DNA from 3 places in the Mesorhizobium sp. M0601 genome. Region 3 is predicted to be linked to each of the others. Evidence: predicted binding sites of a transcription regulator. Region 3 holds the regulator's gene; each other region holds the start of a gene.
What was found. The regulator PhoB, encoded in region 3, activates phosphate uptake and scavenging genes when phosphate is short. The targets are predictions, from matches to a motif close to TGTCATNNANCTGTCAT.
Positions count from the first base shown of each region.

Region 1: ppk2 (polyphosphate kinase 2) is a predicted target of PhoB. The motif match lies at 4,291-4,307, and genes of this name have one in related genera.
Region 2: phnF (phosphonate metabolism transcriptional regulator PhnF) is a predicted target of PhoB. The motif match lies at 2,760-2,776, and genes of this name have one in related genera.

Region 1 covers NZ_JAMYQK010000004.1:163,849-171,496, reverse strand. Annotated here, with positions in the region: gene NKI41_RS06610 (DUF423 domain-containing protein) at 1-249, opposite strand, end outside; gene NKI41_RS06605 (multidrug efflux MFS transporter) at 303-1,553, opposite strand; gene NKI41_RS06600 (GntR family transcriptional regulator) at 1,750-2,412, shown strand; gene NKI41_RS06595 (DUF982 domain-containing protein) at 2,509-2,766, shown strand; gene NKI41_RS06590 (hypothetical protein) at 2,818-2,976, opposite strand; gene NKI41_RS06585 (aldo/keto reductase) at 3,090-4,133, opposite strand; gene ppk2 (polyphosphate kinase 2) at 4,414-5,334, shown strand; gene NKI41_RS06575 (dihydrofolate reductase family protein) at 5,383-6,030, opposite strand; gene NKI41_RS06570 (hypothetical protein) at 6,090-6,410, shown strand; gene hemB (porphobilinogen synthase) at 6,427-7,458, opposite strand; gene NKI41_RS06560 (DUF8605 domain-containing protein) at 7,545-7,648, opposite strand, start outside.
Region 2 covers NZ_JAMYQK010000041.1:36,125-43,772, reverse strand. Annotated here, with positions in the region: gene NKI41_RS27105 (ABC transporter permease) at 1-873, shown strand, start outside; gene NKI41_RS27100 (zinc-binding alcohol dehydrogenase family protein) at 944-1,960, shown strand; gene phnF (phosphonate metabolism transcriptional regulator PhnF) at 1,979-2,722, opposite strand; gene phnG (phosphonate C-P lyase system protein PhnG) at 2,857-3,318, shown strand; gene phnH (phosphonate C-P lyase system protein PhnH) at 3,318-3,929, shown strand; gene NKI41_RS27080 (carbon-phosphorus lyase complex subunit) at 3,931-5,043, shown strand; gene NKI41_RS27075 (alpha-D-ribose 1-methylphosphonate 5-phosphate C-P-lyase PhnJ) at 5,040-6,011, shown strand; gene phnK (phosphonate C-P lyase system protein PhnK) at 6,008-6,784, shown strand; gene phnL (phosphonate C-P lyase system protein PhnL) at 6,954-7,648, shown strand, end outside.
Region 3 covers NZ_JAMYQK010000043.1:12,172-19,819, forward strand. Annotated here, with positions in the region: gene NKI41_RS27495 (ATP-binding cassette domain-containing protein) at 37-837, opposite strand; gene NKI41_RS27500 (sugar ABC transporter permease) at 853-2,217, opposite strand; gene xylF (D-xylose ABC transporter substrate-binding protein) at 2,359-3,399, opposite strand; gene NKI41_RS27510 (ROK family protein) at 3,685-4,929, shown strand; gene phoB (phosphate regulon transcriptional regulator PhoB) at 4,939-5,628, opposite strand; gene phoU (phosphate signaling complex protein PhoU) at 5,645-6,352, opposite strand; gene pstB (phosphate ABC transporter ATP-binding protein PstB) at 6,385-7,188, opposite strand; gene pstA (phosphate ABC transporter permease PstA) at 7,185-7,648, opposite strand, start outside.

The sequences.
Region 1 (7,648 bases), on a different contig from region 3:
AAGATCTCCCGAGAACAGCAGAAGCCCGACGAGAAGGATGAGGCTTCCGGTTCGCAGGATGCTATTGCCACCGAGCAGCCCGACGGCAAGGAAGACCGGCGCATGCAAGAGCAGGAAGGATGCGGCCGTACCGACCAAAGCGCCGCCGAGATGCGCCGCCGCCGCCGAAAGCGCCACGCCAGCCGCGCCGCATAGGCCGCCGGCAAAAACCAGAATGCGGCCGCCTGCCGCGTGTTCATCCGTGCTCATGTCCACGCCTCCGTGATTCCTGGCGACCGCCTGAGATAGTGCTGCGAACCGTGTCAGGATTTGCCGGCTTCCGCCAGCATGTCGCGCTCGCGGCGCGACTGGACCAGCCAGTTATAGGCCGCTCCGCCCGCCATCAGAATGGATGTGCCGAGAAACACCGAGCGCATACCGAAATGGCCGCCGGCAAAGCCGCCGAGCAACGGTCCGGCGACCTGCCCGACATATTGCGCCGAGATCGACAAGCCCAGCACATTGCCGCCGACCCCGTCGGGCACATTGTGGCGGATGACGCTGGTGATGCAGGGCAAAAGACCGCCAAGCGCTAGGCCCATCAGGAAACGCAGGCCGACGAGTTGCCAGCCCTGGGTAACGAAGGCCTGCGGGATCAGCAGCAGCGCCGAGACGGCGAGTGCGGCAACGATGACGTTCCAGTGGCCGATACGGTCGGCGAGATTGCCGAGCCGCGACGCCGACAGGATGGCGCCGAGCGCTGCCGCTGACATGACGATGCCGGAGACCAGCGTGACCTGGCACTGATCTTCGATGAGCTGCTGGACATAGACGGTGATGATCGGCTCGATCGACATGGTGGCGAAACTCAACAGCATGCCGGTCGCCAGCATGGCGACGACGGGGCGCTTGTCGGGAATCTGCGACCAGCTGTCCTTCACTTTTTCTTCTGACGCGGCCTTGGCGGCAACCGGGCGAGGCGCCTCCTTGATCAGCAAGGTGGTTGCCAGAAAAGCCAGGAAAATGACGCCGCCGGCGAGCAGGAATGTGGCGCGTATGCCAATCAGCGGCGGCAGCGCGCCGCCGAGCAGCGGACCGACCAGGGCACCGGCGGTGATACCGGCCGACAGAACGCCCAGCGCCCAGCCGGAGCGATCCTTCGGCGTCTGCATGGCAACCAGGATGGTCGAGCCCGAAGAATAGCCGCCGGCAAAGCCGATCAGCAGGCGCAAGAGCACCAATTGCCAGACAGTCTGCACCATGCCGGTCAGCGACATGCACAGCGCCATGCCGAAACTGGCGCGCACCAGCATCAGTTTGCGGCCGTAACGGTCGCCTAGCCGCCCCCACAGGGGCGCGACCAGCGCGGCGGCAAGGAAGGTGGCGCCGTAGGCGACGCCCGACCACTGCACGATCGCCGCATGGCCCTCTGCGCCCAGCTGCTCGACGTAAAGCGGCAGGAAGGGCAACAGCAGCGTCATCGCTACAAGCGTGCTGAACGAGCCGGCAAAACACACGGCGAGATTGCGGCGCCAGTGGACGTTGTGCGTGGCGCGGTTGGCGTCTTGCGGCATGTCTGTCCTGTCCGGCCAGCTTGCATGAAACTTGCTGTGGATACCAATCTGGGATACCAACCTGGTATCTGTCATGAACGCAAGCCCCGTCGCTGTCAATGCGGGCCTCTCAAACATGATCGACAAAGGCCGGCGTGATCGGCCAACGCCGGCCAGTGACCCGATTGCCGGAACGAATGACCTGAACGGAACGCCAATGTCGCAGATGCAGAACGTCGAAAAGCAGCTTCGCGAGATGATCCTCGGGCTCGAGATTGGTCCCGGCGAGCGGCTGACGGAGCGCTGGGTCGAAAGCCGCTTCGGCGCCTCGCGCACGCCGGTCAGGGCTGCGTTGCTGCGGCTCGAGACCGAAGGCCTGATCTGCCGCGACGGCCGCGGCTGGACGGTCTCGCCAATCAATCTTGCCGAGCTGGAGCAGATCGCCGTCTATCGCGAGGCGGTCGAGGTCGCGGCAGTCAGGCTGACTTGCACCTTGCAGGACAGAAGTGCCGTCGAAATCATCGAGGCGATGCTCGATTCCTGCGACGACAAGACGCCGCGCGAGGAATGGCATCGCGTCGGCAGGGATTTTCATATCGAGCTGGCACGCCTGTCAGGCAACGAGTTCCTGTTCAGAGCGGTTCGCGATGCGATGACGCGCCTGTCGCGCGCCCGCTGGCTCGAGGTTCGCGACGAGGCAGCGCTCGGCCGCGCCTGGGCCGAACACCATGCCATTCTGTCGGCGGTGCGGGCCGGCGATGCCGATACCGCCGCCCGCCTGCTTTCGGCCCATATCATCGGCAGCCGCGACCGGCTGGTGACCTCGCTGCGCAACGACCGGCGCGGCCTGCGCGCCCGTGGATTTGCCGTCGTCGCTTGAGTGAGGATCGGCTGCCATTGATCACGAAAAGAGCAGATGAGCGAAGAATGCTACTTTCGGTCTCGCTTCGCAAATGCCGATGGCGTAAGAGCGGCGATGGAAAACAACCGATTTGACACACCCGTGACCGTCAAGGGCGCGGCGGGAAGCAATCAGCTCTTGCGTACGGCCCGCGAGGCTTCCGACTACCTCCTCAACAATTGGCCCGGCAAGCGCAGCCCCAAGCACCGCGAAGCGTTGCAAGCCTGTCATGATGCGCTGGCCGGCGACAAGCCGGCCATGAACGCAAGACGGGCCTTCATTGCCGCCGCTCGTGAAGTGAACGTCTTCGTCAGCGACAAGGCGCCTGCCTGAGGCATAGCGGGATTTGACCGAGGCCCGGCCCGCCTGGCAGCCCGGATATCATCACTCTGCCGTTTCGGTTTTGGTTTGGGACTCGCTCTCGCCCTCGGGCTTCGATCGCTCCTTGGCTGCGACCTTGGCAGCCTGCTTTTCCGCCTTCTTGGCAGCCTTCTGCCGGTCGCGTTCCTTGCGTTCCTGACCGTAGTTCGGTGCTCGTGCCATATCGTTTCCTTTCGTTGTGCTTGGCCTTTGCCTAGGAGCATTGGACCGCAAACACAACACCGCAAGGCACGATCGGGCTCTATATCTCGGCGCAGTCCGGAGAGCCCGGCTTTTCAGGCGCCGTCGCGGTCGAGAACGAGATCGGCCGGCCCGAACCGGTCCTTTGCCGTGAATTGCTGGTGCCAGTAGGGATAGAGCACGGGCGGCCTGCTGACCACATCGAGCCGTGTGCGCTCCTCATCGGCAAGCACAAGGCTTGCAGCGGCGATATTGTCTTTGAAATGGGCTTCGGTTCGTCCGCCGATCACCAGCGAACTGACAGCGGGCCGGCCGAGCAGCCAGGCAAGCGCCACCTGCGCCGCCGACACGCCGTGATTATTGCCGATATCGATCAGCGTGTCGACGATCCGCCACAGCCGGTCCTCGTCGCGGATCGGCGGTTCCGACCAGCCGCTGAGCTGGCGGGCGGTCGGCTGGTCACGGTGGTATTTGCCGGACAGCAACCCGCCGGCAAGCGGGCTCCAGACCAGCACGCCGAGCCCCTGGTCGACCGAGATCGGCAACAATTCATACTCGGCCTCGCGCGCTTCCAACGTGTAATGGATCTGCTGGGTGACGAAGCGCGGCTGGTGATGACGGTCGCTGATCCCCAGCCCCTTCATCACTTGCCAGCCGGAATAATTGGAGCAGCCGACATAACGGACCTTGCCCTGCGCGACCAGCGTGTCGAGCGCGGCGATGGTTTCCTCAAGCGGTGTCAGGCCATCCCACTCGTGCAGGAAATAGATGTCGATGACATCCGTCCTGAGCCGCTTCAGGCTCCTCTCGCATTCGCGGATCAGATGGTAGCGCGACAGGCCTTCATCGTTGGGGCCTTTGCCGATCCGCATGCGCGCCTTGGAGGCGATCAGCACGTCGCCCTTGCGCTTGCCGCCGAGCGCCTCGCCGATGATCTCTTCCGACACGCCGTTCGAATAGACGTTGGCGGTGTCGATGACATTGACGCCGGCATCGATGCAAAGGTCGATCATCCGGCGCGCCTCGTCGAGGTCGGTCTTGCCGACCGCCGAAAACGCGCCGCCGCCGCCGAACGTCATGGTGCCCATGGTCAGCGTTGAAACCTTCAGCCCGGAACGGCCGAGAGTGCGGTATTCCATGTCGTGTCCTCACAATTTATCGGGAAAGGGCGTTGCAGACGACAGCCCTCAATGAACCGGCTATTTGTAGGATAATTCGTTCCGCTTGTCGCCCGTTCCGCAGGGCAAGCTCGATCACATCTTGCGGATTGAAACGCACAGCCAGCGCAGTAGTGGCTGCAATAAAACCGTCATTGCCGGCCTATACTAACATCGGTCCAGCGCTTCGATTTCCGGCCGCCGGGCCGGGCGGCAGAGCGCCTGACAGCGGCCGGCAAGGCCTGTAAGCGGAGCAGCGTAAATGACCGAGATAAAACAGAATTCCCCGGCCAGGGACTGGCTGGAAGCGGAACTCGCCGACACGCTGGATGAAGACTATGAGCTGGAAATCTCGGAGCCGGCGCTGTCGATGGAGATCGCCAAGATCTACAAGAATGCCCATCCGCCATCGATCGACCGCCTGCAGTATTTTCGCGATCTCATCACGCTGCAATCCGAGTTGATCAAGCTGCAGTCCTGGGTCGCCTATCACAAGAAGAAGCTCGTCGTGGTTTTCGAGGGCCGCGACTCGGCGGGCAAGGGTGGTGTTATCAAGCGCATCACCCAGAGGCTTAATCCGCGCATCTGCCGCGTCGCAGCACTTCCGGCGCCGACCGAGCGCGAGAAGTCGCAATGGTATTTCCAGCGCTACGTTCCGCATCTGCCGGCCGGCGGCGAGATCGTGCTGTTCGACCGCTCCTGGTACAACCGCTCCGGCGTCGAGCGGGTAATGGGCTTTGCCCAGCCGGATCAGGTCGAGGAGTTCTTCCGCGACGTTCCGGATTTCGAACGCATGCTGGTCCGCTCAGGCATTACGCTTGTCAAATACTGGTTTTCGATCACCGACGAGGAGCAGCAGATGCGCTTTTTGATGCGCATCCATGACCCGATGAAGCAATGGAAACTGTCGCCGATGGACCTCCAGTCGCGCGTGCGCTGGGAGCAGTACACCAAGGCCAAGGAAGAAACGTTCGCCCGCACCAATATCCCGGAAGCCCCGTGGTTCATCGTCGAGGGCAACGACAAGAAACGGGCACGGCTGAACTGCATCGACCATCTCCTCAAGCAGATGCCCTATGAGGAGGTGCCGCACGAGGAGATCACACTGCCGGAGCGCGTCTTCAATCCCGAATACGAGCGCCAGGTACTGCCGCGCGAACTGTATGTGCCGGAGAAGTACTGACTAAAGCGGCGAGGAGGGCGCCGCTCCATGGCGGCACCCTGCAACAAGCTAGGTGCGCTCGATGATGACATGCGTGGCCTTCGGCGTCGCGACCTGCTCGCTGCAGCGATAGCCGAGCTTGGGCATGTCGATGCCGGCAAAAAGGCTCTCGCCGGCGCCTAGCAGGACCGGTGAGATCGCCAGATGCATTTCGTCGATGAGCTTTTCCTTGAGATATTGCCGGATCGTAGAAACGCCACCGCCCAGCCGTACATCCTTGCCGTCAGCCACTGCTTTCGCCTTTTGCAGCGCTGAGTGGATGCCGTCGGTCACGAAATAGAAAGTCGTGCCGCCCTCCATGACAATGGGATCACGCGCATGGTGCGTGAGCACGAAGACCGGCACGTGGTAGGGTGGGTTGTCACCCCACCAGCCTTTCCAGCTGTCATCCGGCCATTCGCCGCGGATCGGCCCAAACATGTTGCGGCCGAGGATCCATGCGCCGACATTTTCGAAGCTGCGTGCTGCGAACGCCTCGTCAGTGTCCGTGGTCCCGCCATCCTTGCCGAGGACCATCTTGCGGAAGGTGCGGGTGCCGAACATCCATTCGTGCAGGGCTTCCCCGCCAACACCCAGCGGGTTCTTCAGGTCTTGGTCGGGACCGGCGCCGAAGCCGTCGATCGACAAGGTGAAAGCGCTGACGCGAAGCTTGGACATGGGAGCCTCCTTGATAACCAATTGTGACATGCAAGCAGTTATCGGGGTAGCTTAACTGATTGCATTTTGCAAGCGGTATTTTGCCGGCGGGGCAATCGCTTCCAAATCATGTTGGAATAACCAATCTCAATGTCGGCGCCGCCCGTCATCCGCCTGCCGGCAGCTTCTCCCTGTATAGTGACGGGGAGAAGGGGCTGGCCGCAACGTCGATGTTTTTTGCAACGCTGGAGATTGGTGAAATCTTTTACGAACGCGTCTTTCTCCCTGCCACTTTACGGGGAGAAATGCCCGGCAGGGCAACGAGGGGCAGCGTAAACTTGAAGCGATGTCCTGCGGCGTTCCATGTCGCGCTTTGGACGGACGAACACTATTCGATGTAGACGCTACAAAGGCGCATCACCCCTTGAGCATCGCCGCCACTTCCGGCGCGAAGTAGGTCAGGATGCCGTCGCAGCCGGCGCGCTTGAAGGCGAGCAGCGATTCCAGCATCGCCTTTTCGCCGTCGATCCAGCCATTGGCAGCGGCGGCCTTGATCATCGAATATTCGCCCGAGACCTGATAGGCAAAGGTCGGCATCTGCAACTCGACTTTCAGCCGGCGGATGATGTCGAGATAGGGCAGGCCGGGCTTGACCATCAGCATGTCGGCGCCCTCGGCCAGATCCTGCTCGGCCTCGCGCACCGCTTCGTCGGAATTGGCGTGATCGATATAATAGGTCTTCTTGTCGCCCTTGAGCAGGCCGGCGGTGCCGACCGCCTCACGGTAGGGGCCGTAAAAAGCGGATGCGAACTTGGTCGCATAGGACATGATCGCCACATCCTGAAATCCATTGGCGTCGAGCGCATCGCGGATGGCACCGATCCGGCCGTCCATCATGTCCGAGGGGGCAATGATGTCGGCCCCCGCCGCCGCCTGGATGACGGCCGCCGCCGTCACTTGCTCCACCGTTTCATCATTGACGATAATGCCCTCGCGCAAGATGCCGTCATGGCCATGCGAGGTGAACGGGTCAAGCGCCGCGTCGGTGATGATGCCGATCTCCGGCACCGCCCGCTTGATGGCGCGGGTGGCGCGGTTGATGATGTTTTCCGGATCGAGGATGTGCGAACCGGTCTGATCGCGCAGGCCGAGCTCCACATTGGGGAAAGTGGCGATCGCCGGAATGCCAAGCTTGGCCGCGCGCTCAGCCTCCTTGACGGCGAGGTCGAGCGACAGGCGGAACACGCCGGGCATGGCGGCGATCGGTTCGCGCACTTGTCTGCCGTCGACGACGAAGATCGGCCAAATCAGATCGTCGACCGAGAGCCGGTTCTCCTGGACAAGGCGGCGCGACCAATCGGCCTTGCGCATGCGCCGCAGACGCCGGCTGCCGGTGATCTCGTCGACGCTGCGCGCGCCGGCAGGCTTTGCAGGGGTGAATTTGTTCATCGCAAAAACTCCGGATCGGGCGGCTTTTACCACGAGCCTCCGCTGCTGACCAATGCGACACGATTGTGCCAGGGTCCTGTCGGGCGCTATTCTGGTTGGCCATTGCCCGACAGGATCTGCGCAGCACCCCGCATGGCGACGCGGAATGCCTCGTCGAAGCTGACGCCGCGCACTTGCCAATTGTAGCTCT
Region 2 (7,648 bases), on a different contig from region 3:
ATCATCCTGTCGGTGGCGACGCCAAGCTTCGCCTCCGCCAACAACATCTCCAACCTGTTGCGGCAAGGGTCGATGATCGCCATCCTGGCGGTCGGCCAGACCTTCGTCATCATCACCGGCGGCATCGACCTTTCCGTCGGCGCCGTGGTCGGCTTCGCCACCGTCATCGTCGCGATGCTGATCAACGCCGGCACACCGGTTTTCCTCGCCATCCTGATCACCTTGCTGGTCGGCGTCGCCATCGGCATGTTCCATGGGTTCGGCATCGTCAAGATGGGCCTGCCGCCCTTCATCATCACCCTGGCAACGCTGACCTCGCTGCGCGGCATCGGTCTGTTGATGACCAATGGCAACTCGATCTCGATCAACAACGACGCCTTCCAGACGTTCTCGCGCAGTTCCTTCGCCGGCGTCCCCAATCTGTTCTGGATGGTGATCCTGGTCGGCATCCCAGCCTACATCTTCCTGCACCACAGCCGCTGGGGCCGCTATCTGTTCTCGGTCGGCTCCAACGCCGAGGCGTCGCGCCTGTCAGGCGTCAACGTCCAGCGCACCATCTACATGGCCTACACGCTATCCGGGCTGTGTGCGGCCTTCGTCGGCGTGCTGCTTGCCTCGCGCATCGGCATCGGCAATCCGACGCAGGCCGAGGGCTGGGAATTGCAGGCGATCGCCTCCTCGGTGATCGGCGGCACCTCGCTGTTCGGCGCTGTCGGCTCCGTGCACGGACCGCTGCTCGGCGCCTTCATCCTTGCCACCATCAACAACGGCGCCAATCTGCTCAACGTCAACGCCTTCTGGCAGCGCATCATCACCGGCGTGCTGATCATCGTCATCGTCTATTTCGACGGGCTGCGCCGCCGCGGCAAATAGACCGCCTCCCAACAATCGCCGGCCTCGCCACAGCAGGGCCGGCAGTGCCATGAACCGACTGGATTGAAGCATGAAAGCCGTCGTCTGCCGCTCGCCCGGCGAACTTGTCCTCGAAGATCGTCCGGCGCCTGGCGCGCCCCCCGCCGGCTGGGCGCTGGTCGCCGTCAGCCATGTCGGCATCTGCGGCACCGACTATCACATCTTCGAAGGCAAGCACCCGTTCCTCGCCTATCCCCGCATTATGGGCCACGAGGTTTCCGGCACCGTGATCGAGGTTGGCGTGGACGTCGATCTCGCCGTCGGCGAAGCGGTGATCGTCAATCCCTATCTCGCCTGCGGCAAATGCATCGCCTGCCGGCAAGGCAAGCCGAATTGCTGCGTCAGGATCGAGGTGCTCGGCGTCCACCGCGACGGCGCCATGTGCGAGCAGATCCTGGTGCCGGCGCAAAATCTTTATCCGGCAAACGGCTTGTCGCTGGCCGATGCTGCCGCCGTCGAATTCCTGGCGATCGGCGCCCATGCCGTGCGGCGCTCGCTGGCTGATCCAGGTGCGCGCACGCTGGTCATCGGCGCCGGCCCGATCGGGCTCGGCACGGCGCTGTTCGCCCGCATCGCCGGGCTCGATGTGACGCTGCTCGACATGAGCGCTGAACGGCTTGGCTTTGCCGAAAGCGAACTCGGCTTCGCGACGCTCGACGGCTCGCGGGGCGCTGCTGCCGACCTGGTGCGCGAAGCAACCGGCGGCGACGGCTTCGACGTGGTTTTCGATGCCACCGGCAACACCCGGTCTGTGCAGTCGGCCTTCGCTCATGTCGCGCACGGCGGGGCGCTGGTCCTGGTCAGCGTCGTCAAGGACGACATCGCCTTTTCCGATCCCGAATTCCACAAGCGCGAGATGATGCTGATCGGCAGCCGCAACGCCCTGCGTGCCGATTTCGATCATGTCGCCGCCTCGATCCGCAACGGCGCGCTGCCGCTGGCAAAGCTTGTGACGCACCGCACCACGCTTGGCGAGACGCCGCACGACCTCGCCCGCTGGGCGCATGAGAAGTCTGGCCTGATCAAGGCTGTCATTCAGGTCGGATGATGCCAGGGCTGCCGTATCTCAGAGCGCCGACAATTTGAGCTCGATCCGCTCGGCCGGGAAGCGCGACTCCGAAAACTGTATCGGCTGACCGTCGGGCGTGACGTTGACGGCGACCGTCACCAGCACGATGGCGCCGGGCTGCAGCTCGAGGTCCGCAAGGTCGACGGCATCGGCATGGCGCGCCGACAGCACGGTCGATTGCCTGAGATAGTCGTCGATGCCGAAACGTGCCAGCGATGCGGTGATCGAACCGGTTTCCGCCATGGCGGCATCGATGCCGGCAAAGCGCTTGGCATCGAACCAGCCGGCAGCGCGGGACACCGGCATTCCATCGGCTTCGCCGCGCGTTTCCAGGCGTATCACATCGGCGCCCGTCGCAAGGCCTAAGCCCTCTGCGACACGACGGTTGGCCGGCTCGACCGATGACGCGAGCAAGGTGATATGCCGCTCGGACGCCTGTCCTTGCAATCCCTCGGAAAAGCGGGTGCGAGCGCCGATCGGATAAGACAGCCGCTTGCGCGACAGCACGAAGGTGCCGCGCCCCTGCTCCGCCCTGAGCACGCCCTCCTGCACCAGCGCTGCGATAGCGCTACGCACCGTATGGCGGTTGACGCCATAGCGTCCGGCCAACGCGATCTCCGGCGGCAGCGCGGCATTCTCGGGAAAATCGCCGACGGCGATCGAATGCAGTATCTGGTCGGCGATCTGTCGCCACAGCGCGACACCGCTGCGCCGCTCGATGCGGTTGGCTTGTCCGATCATCTCCCGCCCCAATTCTTTGCGCCGATCTTTTGGCCCGTGTCACGTGCCCGTCATGGACACGCGCTAGATAACGAGTATAATTTGTATAGTTGTCTATATCAATAGACAAATTCACGCAAACGAGGAGTACGGCCATGCGAGGACGGGAAGCGCGAGAGCAGGCCGAGCGCAAGGCCGTGATGGCGACGCTGGCGCAATCGGCCGGCGACGACATCGTCCGCCTGTGGGACGAAACCGGCCTGCCCTGCGAAGCGGAACTTCTGCGTGGCCCCGAAACCGGCCTGGTTACGGTACGCGGCCGCATCGGCGGCGGTGGTGCCCCTTTCAATGTCGGCGAAGCGACGGTCACCCGTGCCACGGTGCGGCTTGCGTCCGGCCATGTCGGCCACTGCTACGCACTTGGTCGCGACAAGCAGAAGGCAAGGCTGGCGGCGATCGCCGATGCGCTGTGGCAGGACCCGGCCCACCGCAATGAGGTCGAGATCAGGATCGTTGCGCCATTGCAGGCGGCACTGGCCAAGGCGCGTGAACAGCGCCGCGCCGAGACGGCGGCGACCAAGGTCGATTTCTTCACCATGGTGCGCGGAGAAGACTGATGGATATCGCCACTCAATCCATTGAAGGCGGCTTCGCCGATCCGGTATTCAATGCCCAGACCGTATTCCGTGCCGTGATGGACGCGATGGCGCGGCCAGGTAGTGTGCAGCCGCTGCCGGCCCTCGCCCACCCCCCGGTGCCGCTGTCGGCCACCGCCGGGGCCGTTGCGCTGGCGCTGTGCGATAACGACACGCCGCTCTGGCTCGACCACGCCTTGCACGCTTCAGCGACGGTGAAATCCTGGCTTGGCTTTCATACCGGCGCGCCGCTGGCCAACACCCCGGCCGACGCGCATTTCGCGCTGATCGCCACGCCGGCCGAGATGATGGCGCTCGACGGGTTTTCGCAAGGCACCCAGGATTATCCCGATCGCTCCACGACGCTGATCCTCGAGGTCAGCGATCTTGTCTCCGGCGCTCCGCTGCTGCTCGAAGGCCCGGGCATCGAGAAGACGGCGACGATCGCGCCGGCGCAAATGCCGCGCCATTTCGTCGAGCAATGGAAGCAGAACAACCAGCGTTTTCCGCGTGGCGTCGACATCATCCTCGCCACGTCCGAAGCAATTGCCTGCCTGCCGCGCACGACGCGCATCAAGACGATGGAGGCATAGGATGTATGTCGCGGTAAAGGGTGGCGAAGCGGCCATTCGCGACGCCCACAAACTGCTCGCCGACCGCCGGCGCGGCGACCGCTCGGTGCCCGCACTTCGCCTCGACCAGATCGTCGAGCAGCTGGCGCTCGGCGTCGACCGGGTGATGAGCGAAGGTTCGCTCTACGACCGGGAATTGGCGGCACTCGCCATCGTCCAGGCGCGCGGCGACATGATCGAGGCGATCTTCCTGGTTCGCGCCTATCGCACGACGCTGCCGCGTTTCGGCTACACAAGGGCGATCGACACCGGCACGATGCTGGTCGAGCGACGGGTGTCGGCGACCTACAAGGACCTGCCCGGCGGCCAGCTGCTCGGCCCGACTTTCGACTACACCCACCGCCTGCTCGATCCCGAGCTCGCCGCCGGCGGCGATGTCGCCGAACCGGAGCAGCGCGCAGGCGAGGCGGAAGCCATGCCGCGCGTGTCGGCGATCCTCGCCCGCGAAGGCCTGATCGAGCCCGACGGCGACATGCCTGGGGATCATGTCCCCGGCGACATCACCCGCGAGCCGCTGGAATTCCCGATGGCGCGGGACATCCGCCTGCAGGCGCTGTCGCGCGGCGACGAGGGGTTTCTGCTGGCGCTTGGCTATTCAACCCAGCGCGGCTACGCGCGCAACCACCCGTTTGTCGGCGAGGTTCGCATCGGCGAGGTCGAACTGGAGCTCGAGGTGCCGGAGCTGCCCTTTGCCGTGCCGCTCGGCAGCATCCGCGTCACCGAGTGCCAGATGGTCAACCAGTTCAAGGGCTCGGCAAAGGCGCCGCCGCAATTCACCCGCGGCTATGGCCTCGTCTTCGGCCAGAGCGAGCGCAAGGCCATGGCCATGGCGCTATGCGACCGCGCGCTGCGCGCCTCGGAGTTGGGTGAGGATGTCATCGCCGCAGCGCAGGACGAGGAGTTCGTCATCTCGCATTCCGACAATGTCCAGGCGACCGGCTTCGTCGAGCATCTGAAGCTGCCGCATTATGTCGACTTCCAGGCCGAGCTCGACCTCGTGCGCCGCATGCGCGCCGAGCATGATGCCCGCGAAAATGCCGGCAAGGCCGAAGAAAAGAGGGAGGCAGCGGAATGAGTGCACAACCAGCGGACATCGCCACCTACAACTTCGCCTATCTTGACGAGCAGACCAAGCGGATGATCCGCCGCGCCATCCTCAAGGGCATTGCCATCCCCGGCTACCAGGTGCCGTTTGCCTCGCGCGAAATGCCGATGCCCTATGGCTGGGGCACCGGCGGCGTGCAGGTCACCGCTTCGATCATTGGCCCGGACGATGTGCTCAAGGTCATCGACCAGGGCGCCGACGACACCACCAATGCGGTTTCGATCCGCGCCTTCTTCAAGAAGGTCGCCAATGTCGCCGTCACCACCGAGACGGCCAAGGCGACCATCATCCAGACGCGCCACCGCATTCCCGAATATCCGCTGCGTGCCGGCCAGGTGCTGGTCTATCAGGTGCCCATCCCCGAACCGCTGCGCTTCCTCGAACCACGCGAGACGGAGACGCGCAAGATGCATGCGCTGGAGGAATACGGTCTGATGCATGTAAAACTCTACGAAGACATCGCCAGGCATGGCCGCATCGCCACCACCTACGCCTACCCGGTCAAGGTTGAGGGCCGCTATGTGATGGATCCCTCGCCGACGCCGAAATTCGACAATCCGAAGATGCACCGTTCGCCGGCTTTGCAATTGTTCGGCGCCGGCCGCGAAAAGCGCATCTACGCGCTGCCGCCCTTCACCGATGTGGTCAGCCTCGATTTCGAGGACCATCCGTTCGAGGTGCAGACCTTCGACCAGCCCTGCGCGCTGTGCGCGGCCGAGAACGTCTATCTCGACGAGGTCATCCTCGACGACCATGGCGGCCACATGTTCGTCTGCTCCGATACCGATCATTGCGAGAGGCGGCGCAACGCCCCTACCTCCCCCTTGTGGGGAGGTCGCGCCGAAGGCGCGGGTGGGGGTACTGCCACCGCCTCACCCCCCACCCCGGCGCTACGCGCCGACCCTCCCCACGAGGGGGAGGGTAAGGAGAAGCAATGACAGACGAACCGCTGCTGCGCGTTTCGGCGCTGTCCAAATTCTACGGCTCGCGCGTCGGCTGCGAGAACGTCACTTTCGACCTCTGGTCGGGCGAAGTGCTGGCGGTGGTCGGCGAATCCGGTTCCGGCAAGACGACTTTGCTCAACTGCCTGTCAACTCGACTGCTGCCCAGCTCCGGCACCGCCAGCTACCGGATGCGCGACGGCCAGTTTCGCGAACTTTACCGCATGAGCGAGGCCGAGCGCCGCTTCCTGATGCGCACCGATTGGGGTTTTGTCCATCAGAACCCGGCCGACGGGCTGCGCATGACGGTGTCGGCCGGCGCCAATGTCGGCGAGCGGCTGATGGCGGTCGGCGACCGCCACTATGGAAAAATCCGCGCCACCGCGGTCGACTGGTTGTCGCGTGTCGAGATCGACGAAGACCGCATCGACGACGAGCCGCGCGCCTTTTCCGGAGGCATGCGCCAGCGCCTGCAGATCGCCCGCAACCTCGTCACCGGGCCGCGGCTGGTGTTCATGGACGAGCCAACCGGCGGCCTCGACGTCTCGGTGCAGGCGCGCCTGCTCGATCTGTTGCGCGGCCTAGTCACCGATCTCGGCCTGGCGGCCATCGTCGTCACCCACGATCTCGCCGTAGCACGTCTGCTGTCGCAGCGCATAATGGTGATGAAGGACGGCCGCGTCGTCGAAAGCGGCCTCACCGACCGCGTCCTCGACGATCCGCGCGCGCCCTACACCCAGTTGCTTGTGTCCTCGATCCTGCAGGTGTGACCATGGGACGCATTTGCCTGGCACCTACCCCCACCCCGCTGCTTCGCAGCGACCCTCCCCACAAGGGGGAGGGTAAAACGCCGGCGCCCTACCTCCCCATTGTGGGGAGGTCGGACCGAAGGTGGGGGTACTCCGGCCCGCAGACAAATGACGATTGGAGAACCCTCTGATGGCAACCCCGCTCGTTGTCTCCGATGTCGCGAAGAGCTTCACCATGCATCTGCGCGACGGCATCAAACTGCCGGTGGTCGCCGGTGTCTCGTTCGCGATCAGGGCCGGCGAATGCGCCGTGCTCGGCGGCCCGTCCGGCGCCGGCAAGAGCTCGATCCTGAAGATGCTCTACGGCAATTATGCCGCCGACGAAGGCCAGATCATCGTCCAGCACGAGGGCGGGCTGATCGATCTCGCAACCGCCAGCCCGCGCACCGTGCTTGCCGTGCGCCGGCTTACCATCGGCTATGTCAGCCAGTTCCTGCGCACCGTGCCGCGTGTCTCTGCGCTCGATGTCGTGGCCGAACCGCTGGTCGAGCGCGGCGAGGAGCGCGAGGTCGCGCACGGCAAGGCACGCGCCTTGCTGGCGCAGCTCAACCTGCCGGAGAAGCTCTGGGCGCTGCCGCCGGCGACGTTCTCCGGCGGTGAACAGCAGCGCGTCAACATCGCGCGCGGCTTCATCACCGAGCACCCGATCCTGCTGCTCGACGAGCCGACCGCTTCGCTCGACGCCAGGAACCGCGACGTGGTGATTTCCCTGATCGCCACCAAGAAGGCGGCGGGCGTCGCTTTGCTCGGCATCTTCCACGATCACGACGTGCGTGAGGCGGTGGCCGACCGTATCATCGACGTGACCGCCTTCGCCGCCGGAAA
Region 3 (7,648 bases):
ATTTTGGCGGCGTGTGATTAGCCGGCTAATTCTCGTTCATGCGGCGATCTTCAGCGCGCCCGGCCCCGGAATGGCGCCGGGTGGGCACTTGCCGAGGATGATCATGCCGAGCACCTCGTCCTGGGTGACGTCGGTTGTGCGCGCCGTTCCGACAACCCGACCGTTCTTCATGACGCAGACACGGTCGGCAAGCTCGAACACGTCGTGAATATCATGGCTGATCAGGAAGATGCCGATGCCGTCGGCCTTGAGCTGCCTGACCAGTTCGCCGACCTGCGCCGTCTCTTGCGGCCCGAGTGCCGCCGTCGGCTCGTCCATGATCAGGATGCGAGCATTGAACAGGATGGCGCGGGCGATCGCCACCGACTGCCGCTGGCCGCCCGAAAGCTTTACCACCGGCTCCTTGAAGCGTTGGAAACGCGGATTGAGCCTGCCCATCACTTTGCGCGCCTCGGCCTCCATGGCGACGTCGTCGAGCGTCCCCCAGCCGGTCATCAGCTCGCGGCCGAGAAACAGGTTGGCGGCCGCATCGACATTGTCGGCCAGCGCCAGCGTCTGGTAGATCGTCTCGATGCCGTACTTCTTGGCGTCGCGGGGATTGGAGATCGAAGCCTCCTCGCCGTTGACGAAAATCTGGCCCGCATCGCGCTTGTAGGCGCCGGACAGGATTTTTATCAACGTCGATTTGCCGGCACCGTTGTGACCGAGCAAAGCCATCACCTCGCCCGGGAAAAGGTCGACAGAGGCATCGTCGACGGCGCGAATGCCGCCGAAAGCGATGGAGATGTTGCGCATGTCGATCAGCGGCGTGCCCGTGGGAGCGGTTTTGTCTGCCATGATCGTTCCTCCTCCCTAAACGCGTTTGCGATAGACGGTATCGAGCCACACCGCGAGCACCAGCACGGCGCCGACAACGATGCTCTGCAGCGGTGAATCGATGCCGAGCAGCACCATGCCGGACTGCAGCGACTGCATCAAAAGCGCGCCGAGCATGGCGCCGAGCACTGTGCCGGAGCCGCCGGCGAGCGACGTGCCGCCGATCACCGCCGCCGCGATGACCAGCAGCTCGTCCAACGTGCCCAGCGCATTGGTCGACGAGTTCTGCCTGGCTGACGAGATCGCCGCGGCGATCGTCGCCAGCACGCCCATGATCATGAACACCTTCATGGTCACCCAGCGCGTGTTGATACCGGCAAGGTTGGCTGCTTCCGGATTGCCGCCGATGGCGAAGACATAGCGGCCGAAACGGGTACGCTTGGCGATGAAGGTCATGATCAGCCCTACGGCTACAGCCATCAGCACGGGTATGGCGATGCCATGGGCGATGAACAGCCCGCCTTCGGGAACCGTTATATTGTTGGCCGCCGCATATCTGTTCACGATGCCGACCGGCCAAGGATAGGAATTGGCAAGCCATATGGCGCCCATGATGACAGCGCAGGTGAGGACACCGAGGAACGTCTCGGCCCAGATCGGGCGCAACGGAAAGCGGAACCGCTTGCGCTGCACCCGCCCGTTGAGCAGCATGAACACAACCGCCAGGCACGCGACAATTCCGACGATCCAGCTCCATCGCGCGCCGATCGAACCCGCCGGCCCACCGCCCATCAGCTGGAAAGTGGCATCAAGCGGCGCAATCGTCTGACCGCTGGCGACCCACCATGCGGCACCCCGCCAGACCAGAAGGCCGCCCAGCGTCACGATGAAGGCCGGCACCTCGAGATAAGCGATGATGTATCCCTGGAACGCTCCGATCAGAAGGCCAAGCGCCAGGCCGATGGCCAGTGCCAGGATCCAGATCCAGGGATTGCCTAATTGCAGACCGATCATTCGCACCAGGAAATGCACCTGCGCAAAGCCCATGACCACGCCGATCAGACCTTCGGCGGAACCGACCGACAGGTCGATATTGCGCATGACGATAACCAGCACCATTCCGGCGGCCATTATGGCCACGGCGGAAGTCTGCACCGACAGGTTCCAGAGATTGCGTGGCGTCAGGAAGGTCCGGCTGTCGAAGTCGAACGGATTGACGCCGAGCCGTACGCTGGAAACGACATGCAGGCCGACCCAGATGACCAGCAGCGCGCCGACCATGCCGAGCATGCGCGTGTCGAGTTCGGTTGCCTTGAGAAATCGGGCAACGATGCCGAGCTCGGATTCCCGTGCCCGGTCTGCCGTGCTGTCGACCGGCGTGTTGGACGTCGTGTCGGTCATGATGTTTCTCCCGCCGGGTTGCCGTCTGCCGCGGATGCCGGAAGCAGCCTAGAAGTTATCCGCCGGAAGCGGAAAAACAACTCTTGTTGAAAAACGCCGCGGCGAGCGGCCGCGGCGTTCGGACTTCTCGGAAACGTCGGCTCAGTTGCAGACTGCAACAGTGCCAGCCGTCACGCCGGCGCAGACCTCTTCTTTCTTGATCCAGCCGGCGTCGATGACGACGTTGAGGTTGTCCTTGGTGATGGCGACCGGGGTCAGGAACAGCGACTTGACGGTATTGCCGCCGGGCGTGGTGAAATCCTTCACGCCGGCAATGTCGGTCATCTGCTTGCCGTCGGCCAGCTGCGAGGCGATCTCGGCGGCATTCTTGCCGAGCTCGCGCGCATCCTTCCACACCGACACGGTCTGTGTGCCGAGCGCGATGCGGTTCAGCGCGGCGTGGTCGCCGTCCTGGCCCGAAACCGGAACCGATCCGGCCAGCCCTTGCGCTGTCAGCGCGGCGACGACGCCGCCGGCAGTGCCGTCATTGGCCGCGACCACGGCATCGACCTTGTTGTCGTTGGCGGTCAGGAACTGTTCCATGTTCTTCTGAGCGTTGGCCGGCAGCCAGCCGTCGGTATAGGCCTCGCCAACATTCTTGATCTTGCCGCTGTCTATTGCCGCCTTCAGCACCTCCATCGAACCGGCAAACAGGAAATCGGCATTCGGATCGGAACCCGAACCCTTGATGAAGACGTAGTTGCCTTCCGGCTTCACCTTGAAGACTTCCCGGGCCTGCATGCGGCCGACTTCCTTGTTGTCGAAGGTCAGGTAAAAGACGTCCTTGTTCTCGATCAGCCGGTCGTAGCCGACAACCGGAATACCTTCGTCCAGCGCCTTTTGCACGGCCGGCCCGATGGCCGAGGCGTCCTGCGCCAGGATGATCAGTGCGTTGGCGCCCTGCGAGATCAGGCTCTCGACGTCGGTGAGCTGCTTGCCGGGGTTGGACTGTGCGTCGGCGGAAATATACTTGTCGCCTGCGGCCTCGATGGCCGCCTTCATTGCGGCCTCGTCGGTCTTCCAGCGCTCTTCCTGGAAGTTCGACCAGGAAACGCCGATGACCTTGTCTTTAGCCTGCGCCACTGACGCCAGCGCCAGCGTCATGGCGACACCCGCCAGAATGGCGGTCGTGAATTTCTTCATCATATCCTCCCTGCGCCGCGTACGGCGTGATCAATTGGCTCAAAGACCAGCTTAGAAGCTCTAATTTTTTCGAGCCTCGAAAAAATACTGGCCCGATCTCCGGCTGCTGTCAACATCGATTCTGATGGATTTTGATGACTCTGCGAGTTTTTTCGAGCGTCGGAATAAACGATGACAGCGCCACCTGCATCTGACACTATTTGCCTCATCCGACACTATTTGTCGGACATTACCGACGGCTTCCGGTTCATGAGCGGCCGCGGCAACCGGGAGGAAAGCAAAACAATGTCGGTCGGAATCCGCCATGACGATTTGCGCCGGCGCAACCGGGCGATGGTGATCTCGGCGGTGCGCCGGGCCGGCCAGCCATCGCGTACTGAGATCGCAGCTACCACCGGCCTCAGTCATTCGACCATATCGGCGATTTCTTCCGACCTGATACGGGAAGGCATCCTCGCCGAGAGCAAGCCAAGTGAGCCCGTTTCGTTGAAACGCGGTCGTCCGCAAGTCGGCCTCGCCCTCAACCCGGAAGCGGCGGCGGTGCTGACCGTGGTGTTGTCGCTGAATTTCCTTTCGGCCGCCATTATCGACTATACGGGACAGGTGGTCGCCGAGGAACAGCGCCGGCTGGACACGCTGACTATGCCGCGCGACGAGCTGATCCGTGAATGCATGGCCATCGTCCGGCGCCGGCTGCAGGATCCAGATCTTGACGTCCGCAGTGTCGCCCGCATCGCCCTGGCGATTCAGGGCATTACCGACTCCCCTGCACGCGCCATGCTGTGGTCGCCGATCACGCCGCAGACCGACATCGCCTTTGCCGATATGCTGGAGGACGAATTCGGCATCCCGGCAACGGTGGAGAACGACTGCAACATGATGGCGGTGGCTTTGCGCTGGCGCAATCCGGATCGCTATCGCGATGACTTCATCGCCATCCTGCTTTCGCATGGCATCGGCATGGGGCTGGTGCTGAAGGGCGAACTGTTCACCGGGACGCATTCCTCGGGCGGCGAATTTGGCCACATGATCCATCGTCCGGGCGGCGCGCTCTGCCGTTGCGGGCGGCGCGGCTGCATCGAGGCGTATGCCGGCAACTACGCCATCTGGCGCAACGCCAGGCAGATGAGCGAAGACAGCGAACCGGTCGCCGATGTCAGCGACGCCGACATGCGCGCACTGGCGGCCCGGGCGCGCGAGAAAGATGGGCCGGAACGCGAGGCCTACCGCAAGGCCGGCGAAGCGCTGGGTTTCGGTCTCGGCTCGCTGTTCGCGCTGATCGATCCGGCACCGGTGGCGATGGTCGGCGCCAGTGCCGCCGCCTTCGATCTGATCGAGCCGGCCTTGCGGAAGGCAATCGCCCAGACCGCCGGCGGCCAGCATTCAGGCTCGATCTCCTTCGATACAGAGCCGAACGAATTGCCTCTGATCCGCGAAGGCTGCGCGATGCGGGCGTTAAGCTTCGTCGACCAGGAGATTTTCGCGCCGGGCGCGCAAATGAGGCCCAGCGTCAGAAAGAACGTAGCCTGACCAGGCGGGTCAATCTTCCCTGATCGCATAGCCGGCGCCGCGGATGGTGCGGATGACATCCGGCATCCGGCCGTTGTTGACGGCTTTGCGCAGCCGCCCGACATGCACGTCGACGGTGCGTTCGTCGATGTAGATTGTCTCCCCCCAGACATTATCGAGTAACTGGCTGCGCGAGAAGACACGGCCCGGATGCCGCATCATGAACTCGAGCAGCCGGAATTCGGTCGGCCCGAGCCTGATTTCGCTCTTCTTGCGATAGACCCTGTGCGATTCGCGATCGAGCACGATGTCGCCGACCTTCAGCACGCTGGACAGCACTTCCGGCTTGGCGCGCCGCAGCAGCGCCTTGACCCTGGCCATGAATTCCGGTGTCGAAAACGGCTTGACCAGATAGTCGTCGGCGCCGGTCGAAAGACCGCGCACCCGGTCGCTCTCCTCGCCGCGCGCGGTCAGCATGATGATCGGCAGCCGCTCGGTTTCGGGGCGCACCCGCAACCGACGACAGAGCTCGATGCCGGAAACCGCTGGTATCATCCAGTCGAGCACCAAAAGGTCGGGCACATTCTCCTGCAAACGGATCTCGGCTTCGTCGCCGCGTGTCACCACCTCGACCTGGTAGCCTTCGGATTCGAGATTGTAGCGGAGCAGCACACCCAACGGCTCCTCGTCCTCCACCACCATTATGCGTGGTGCGATCATCGGCTGGGCACCCCCATCATGTCACCGGTGCGGACATTGTCGTTTCGTCCTGCTTCGGACGATTGACCGGCAATTGCTCGCCGGTCAGCACATAATACGCATTTTCGGCGATGTTGGTGACATGGTCGCCGATCCGCTCCAGATTCTTGGCGCAGAACAGCAGGTGCGTGCAAGCGGTGATGTTGCGCGGATCTTCCATCATGTAGGTCAACAGCTCGCGGAACACGGACGTGTATTTGACGTCGATGCGCTCGTCGGCGGCACGCAGCTTGGCCAACGCGGCCGCATCGCCTGCAGCATATTCCTCGATGACACCCTGCACCTGGATGAGAACCAGCTGCGCCATCGCGTCGATGGAATGCGACAGGTCCCGCGGCGTGGCGCTGAGGCCGACCGCACTCACGCGCTTGGCGATATTCTTGGCAAGGTCGCCGATGCGTTCGAGGTCGCCCGCCATGCGGATCGCTCCGACCACATGGCGAAGATCGTGGGCCATCGGCTGGCGTTTGGCGATCAGGGTGATGGCGCGGTCGTCCAATTCGCGTTGACGCGCATCCATGATGGCGTCGTCGGAAACGACGCGTTGCGCCAGCACGTTGTCGGAATTCAACAGGGCCTTGGTCGCCCCGCCGACCATCGAACCGGCGAGGTCGGCCATGTCGCGGATCAGCTTGCTGATCTGCTCGAGATCCTCGTCGAAAGAAGCGACTGTGTGTTCGCCCATGGTCCTGTCCTCATATGCATGATCGGAACGGCTCAGCCGAAGCGGCCAGTGATGTAGTCCTGCGTGCGCTTCTCGCGGGGCGACGTGAAGATCTTCTCGGTCCGGTCGAACTCGACCAGTTCACCCAGATACATGAAGGCCGTCTGGCGCGACACGCGCGCCGCCTGCTGCATGTTGTGGGTGACGATGACGATCGTGTAGTCGGCTTGCAATTCGTCGATCAGTTCCTCGATCTTGGCAGTCGACAGCGGGTCGAGGGCCGAAGCCGGTTCGTCGAGCAGAATGACTTCCGGCTTCACGGCCACGGTGCGGGCGATACAGAGCCGCTGCTGCTGCCCGCCGGATAGGCTCAAGCCGCTGGCGTTGAGCTTGTCCTTGACCTCGCTCCACAGCGCGGCGCGCTTCAACGCCTGTTCGACGCGGCCGTCCATCTCGGACTTGCCGAGGTTCTCGTAGAGCCTGACGCCGAAGGCGATGTTCTCGTAGATCGACATCGGGAACGGCGTCGGCTTCTGGAACACCATGCCGATCTTGGTCCTGAGGAGGTTGAGATCCTGCGACCGGTCGAGAATGTTCTTGCCGTCGAGCAGCACCTGGCCCTCGGCCGTCTGTTTTGGGTAGAGCTCATAGATGCGGTTGAATACACGCAGCAGCGTCGATTTCCCGCAGCCCGAAGGGCCGATGAAGGCCGTGACACTGCGCTCAGGCAGCGACAGGCTGATGTCCTTCAGCGCCTTGCTCTGGCCGTAGTAGAAGTTGAGATTCTTGACCTCGATCTTCGTCTTCTCGGCGACCGTTTCGGCCATCGTCATGTCTGGGGACAACATCTGTGTCATCTGTCCTCTCTGCGTCCGGTAAGGCTGCGGGCGAGGATGCTCAAGCCCAGAACCGTCAGGGTGATTATGAGTGCGCCGGTCCACGCCAGTTGCTGCCATTCCTCGTAAGGGCTGAGAGCGAACTGGAAGATGGTCACCGGCAGGCTGGCCATCGGCGCGTTGATATTGCTGCTCCAGAACTGGTTATTGAGCGCGGTGAAGAGCAGCGGCGCCGTCTCGCCGGAAATGCGTGCTATCGCCAGCAATATGCCGGTGACGATGCCGGACAATGCGGCGCGGTAGGCGACCGAACGGATCACCACCCAGCGCGGCGCGCCGATCGCGGCACCGGCTTCACGCAACGCGTTCGGCACCAGGTTGAGCATGTCTTCAGTGGTGCGCACGACCACCGGAATGACCAGGATGGCAAGCGCAACGGCGCCGGCAATGGCCGAGAAATGTCCCATTGGCCGCACCATCA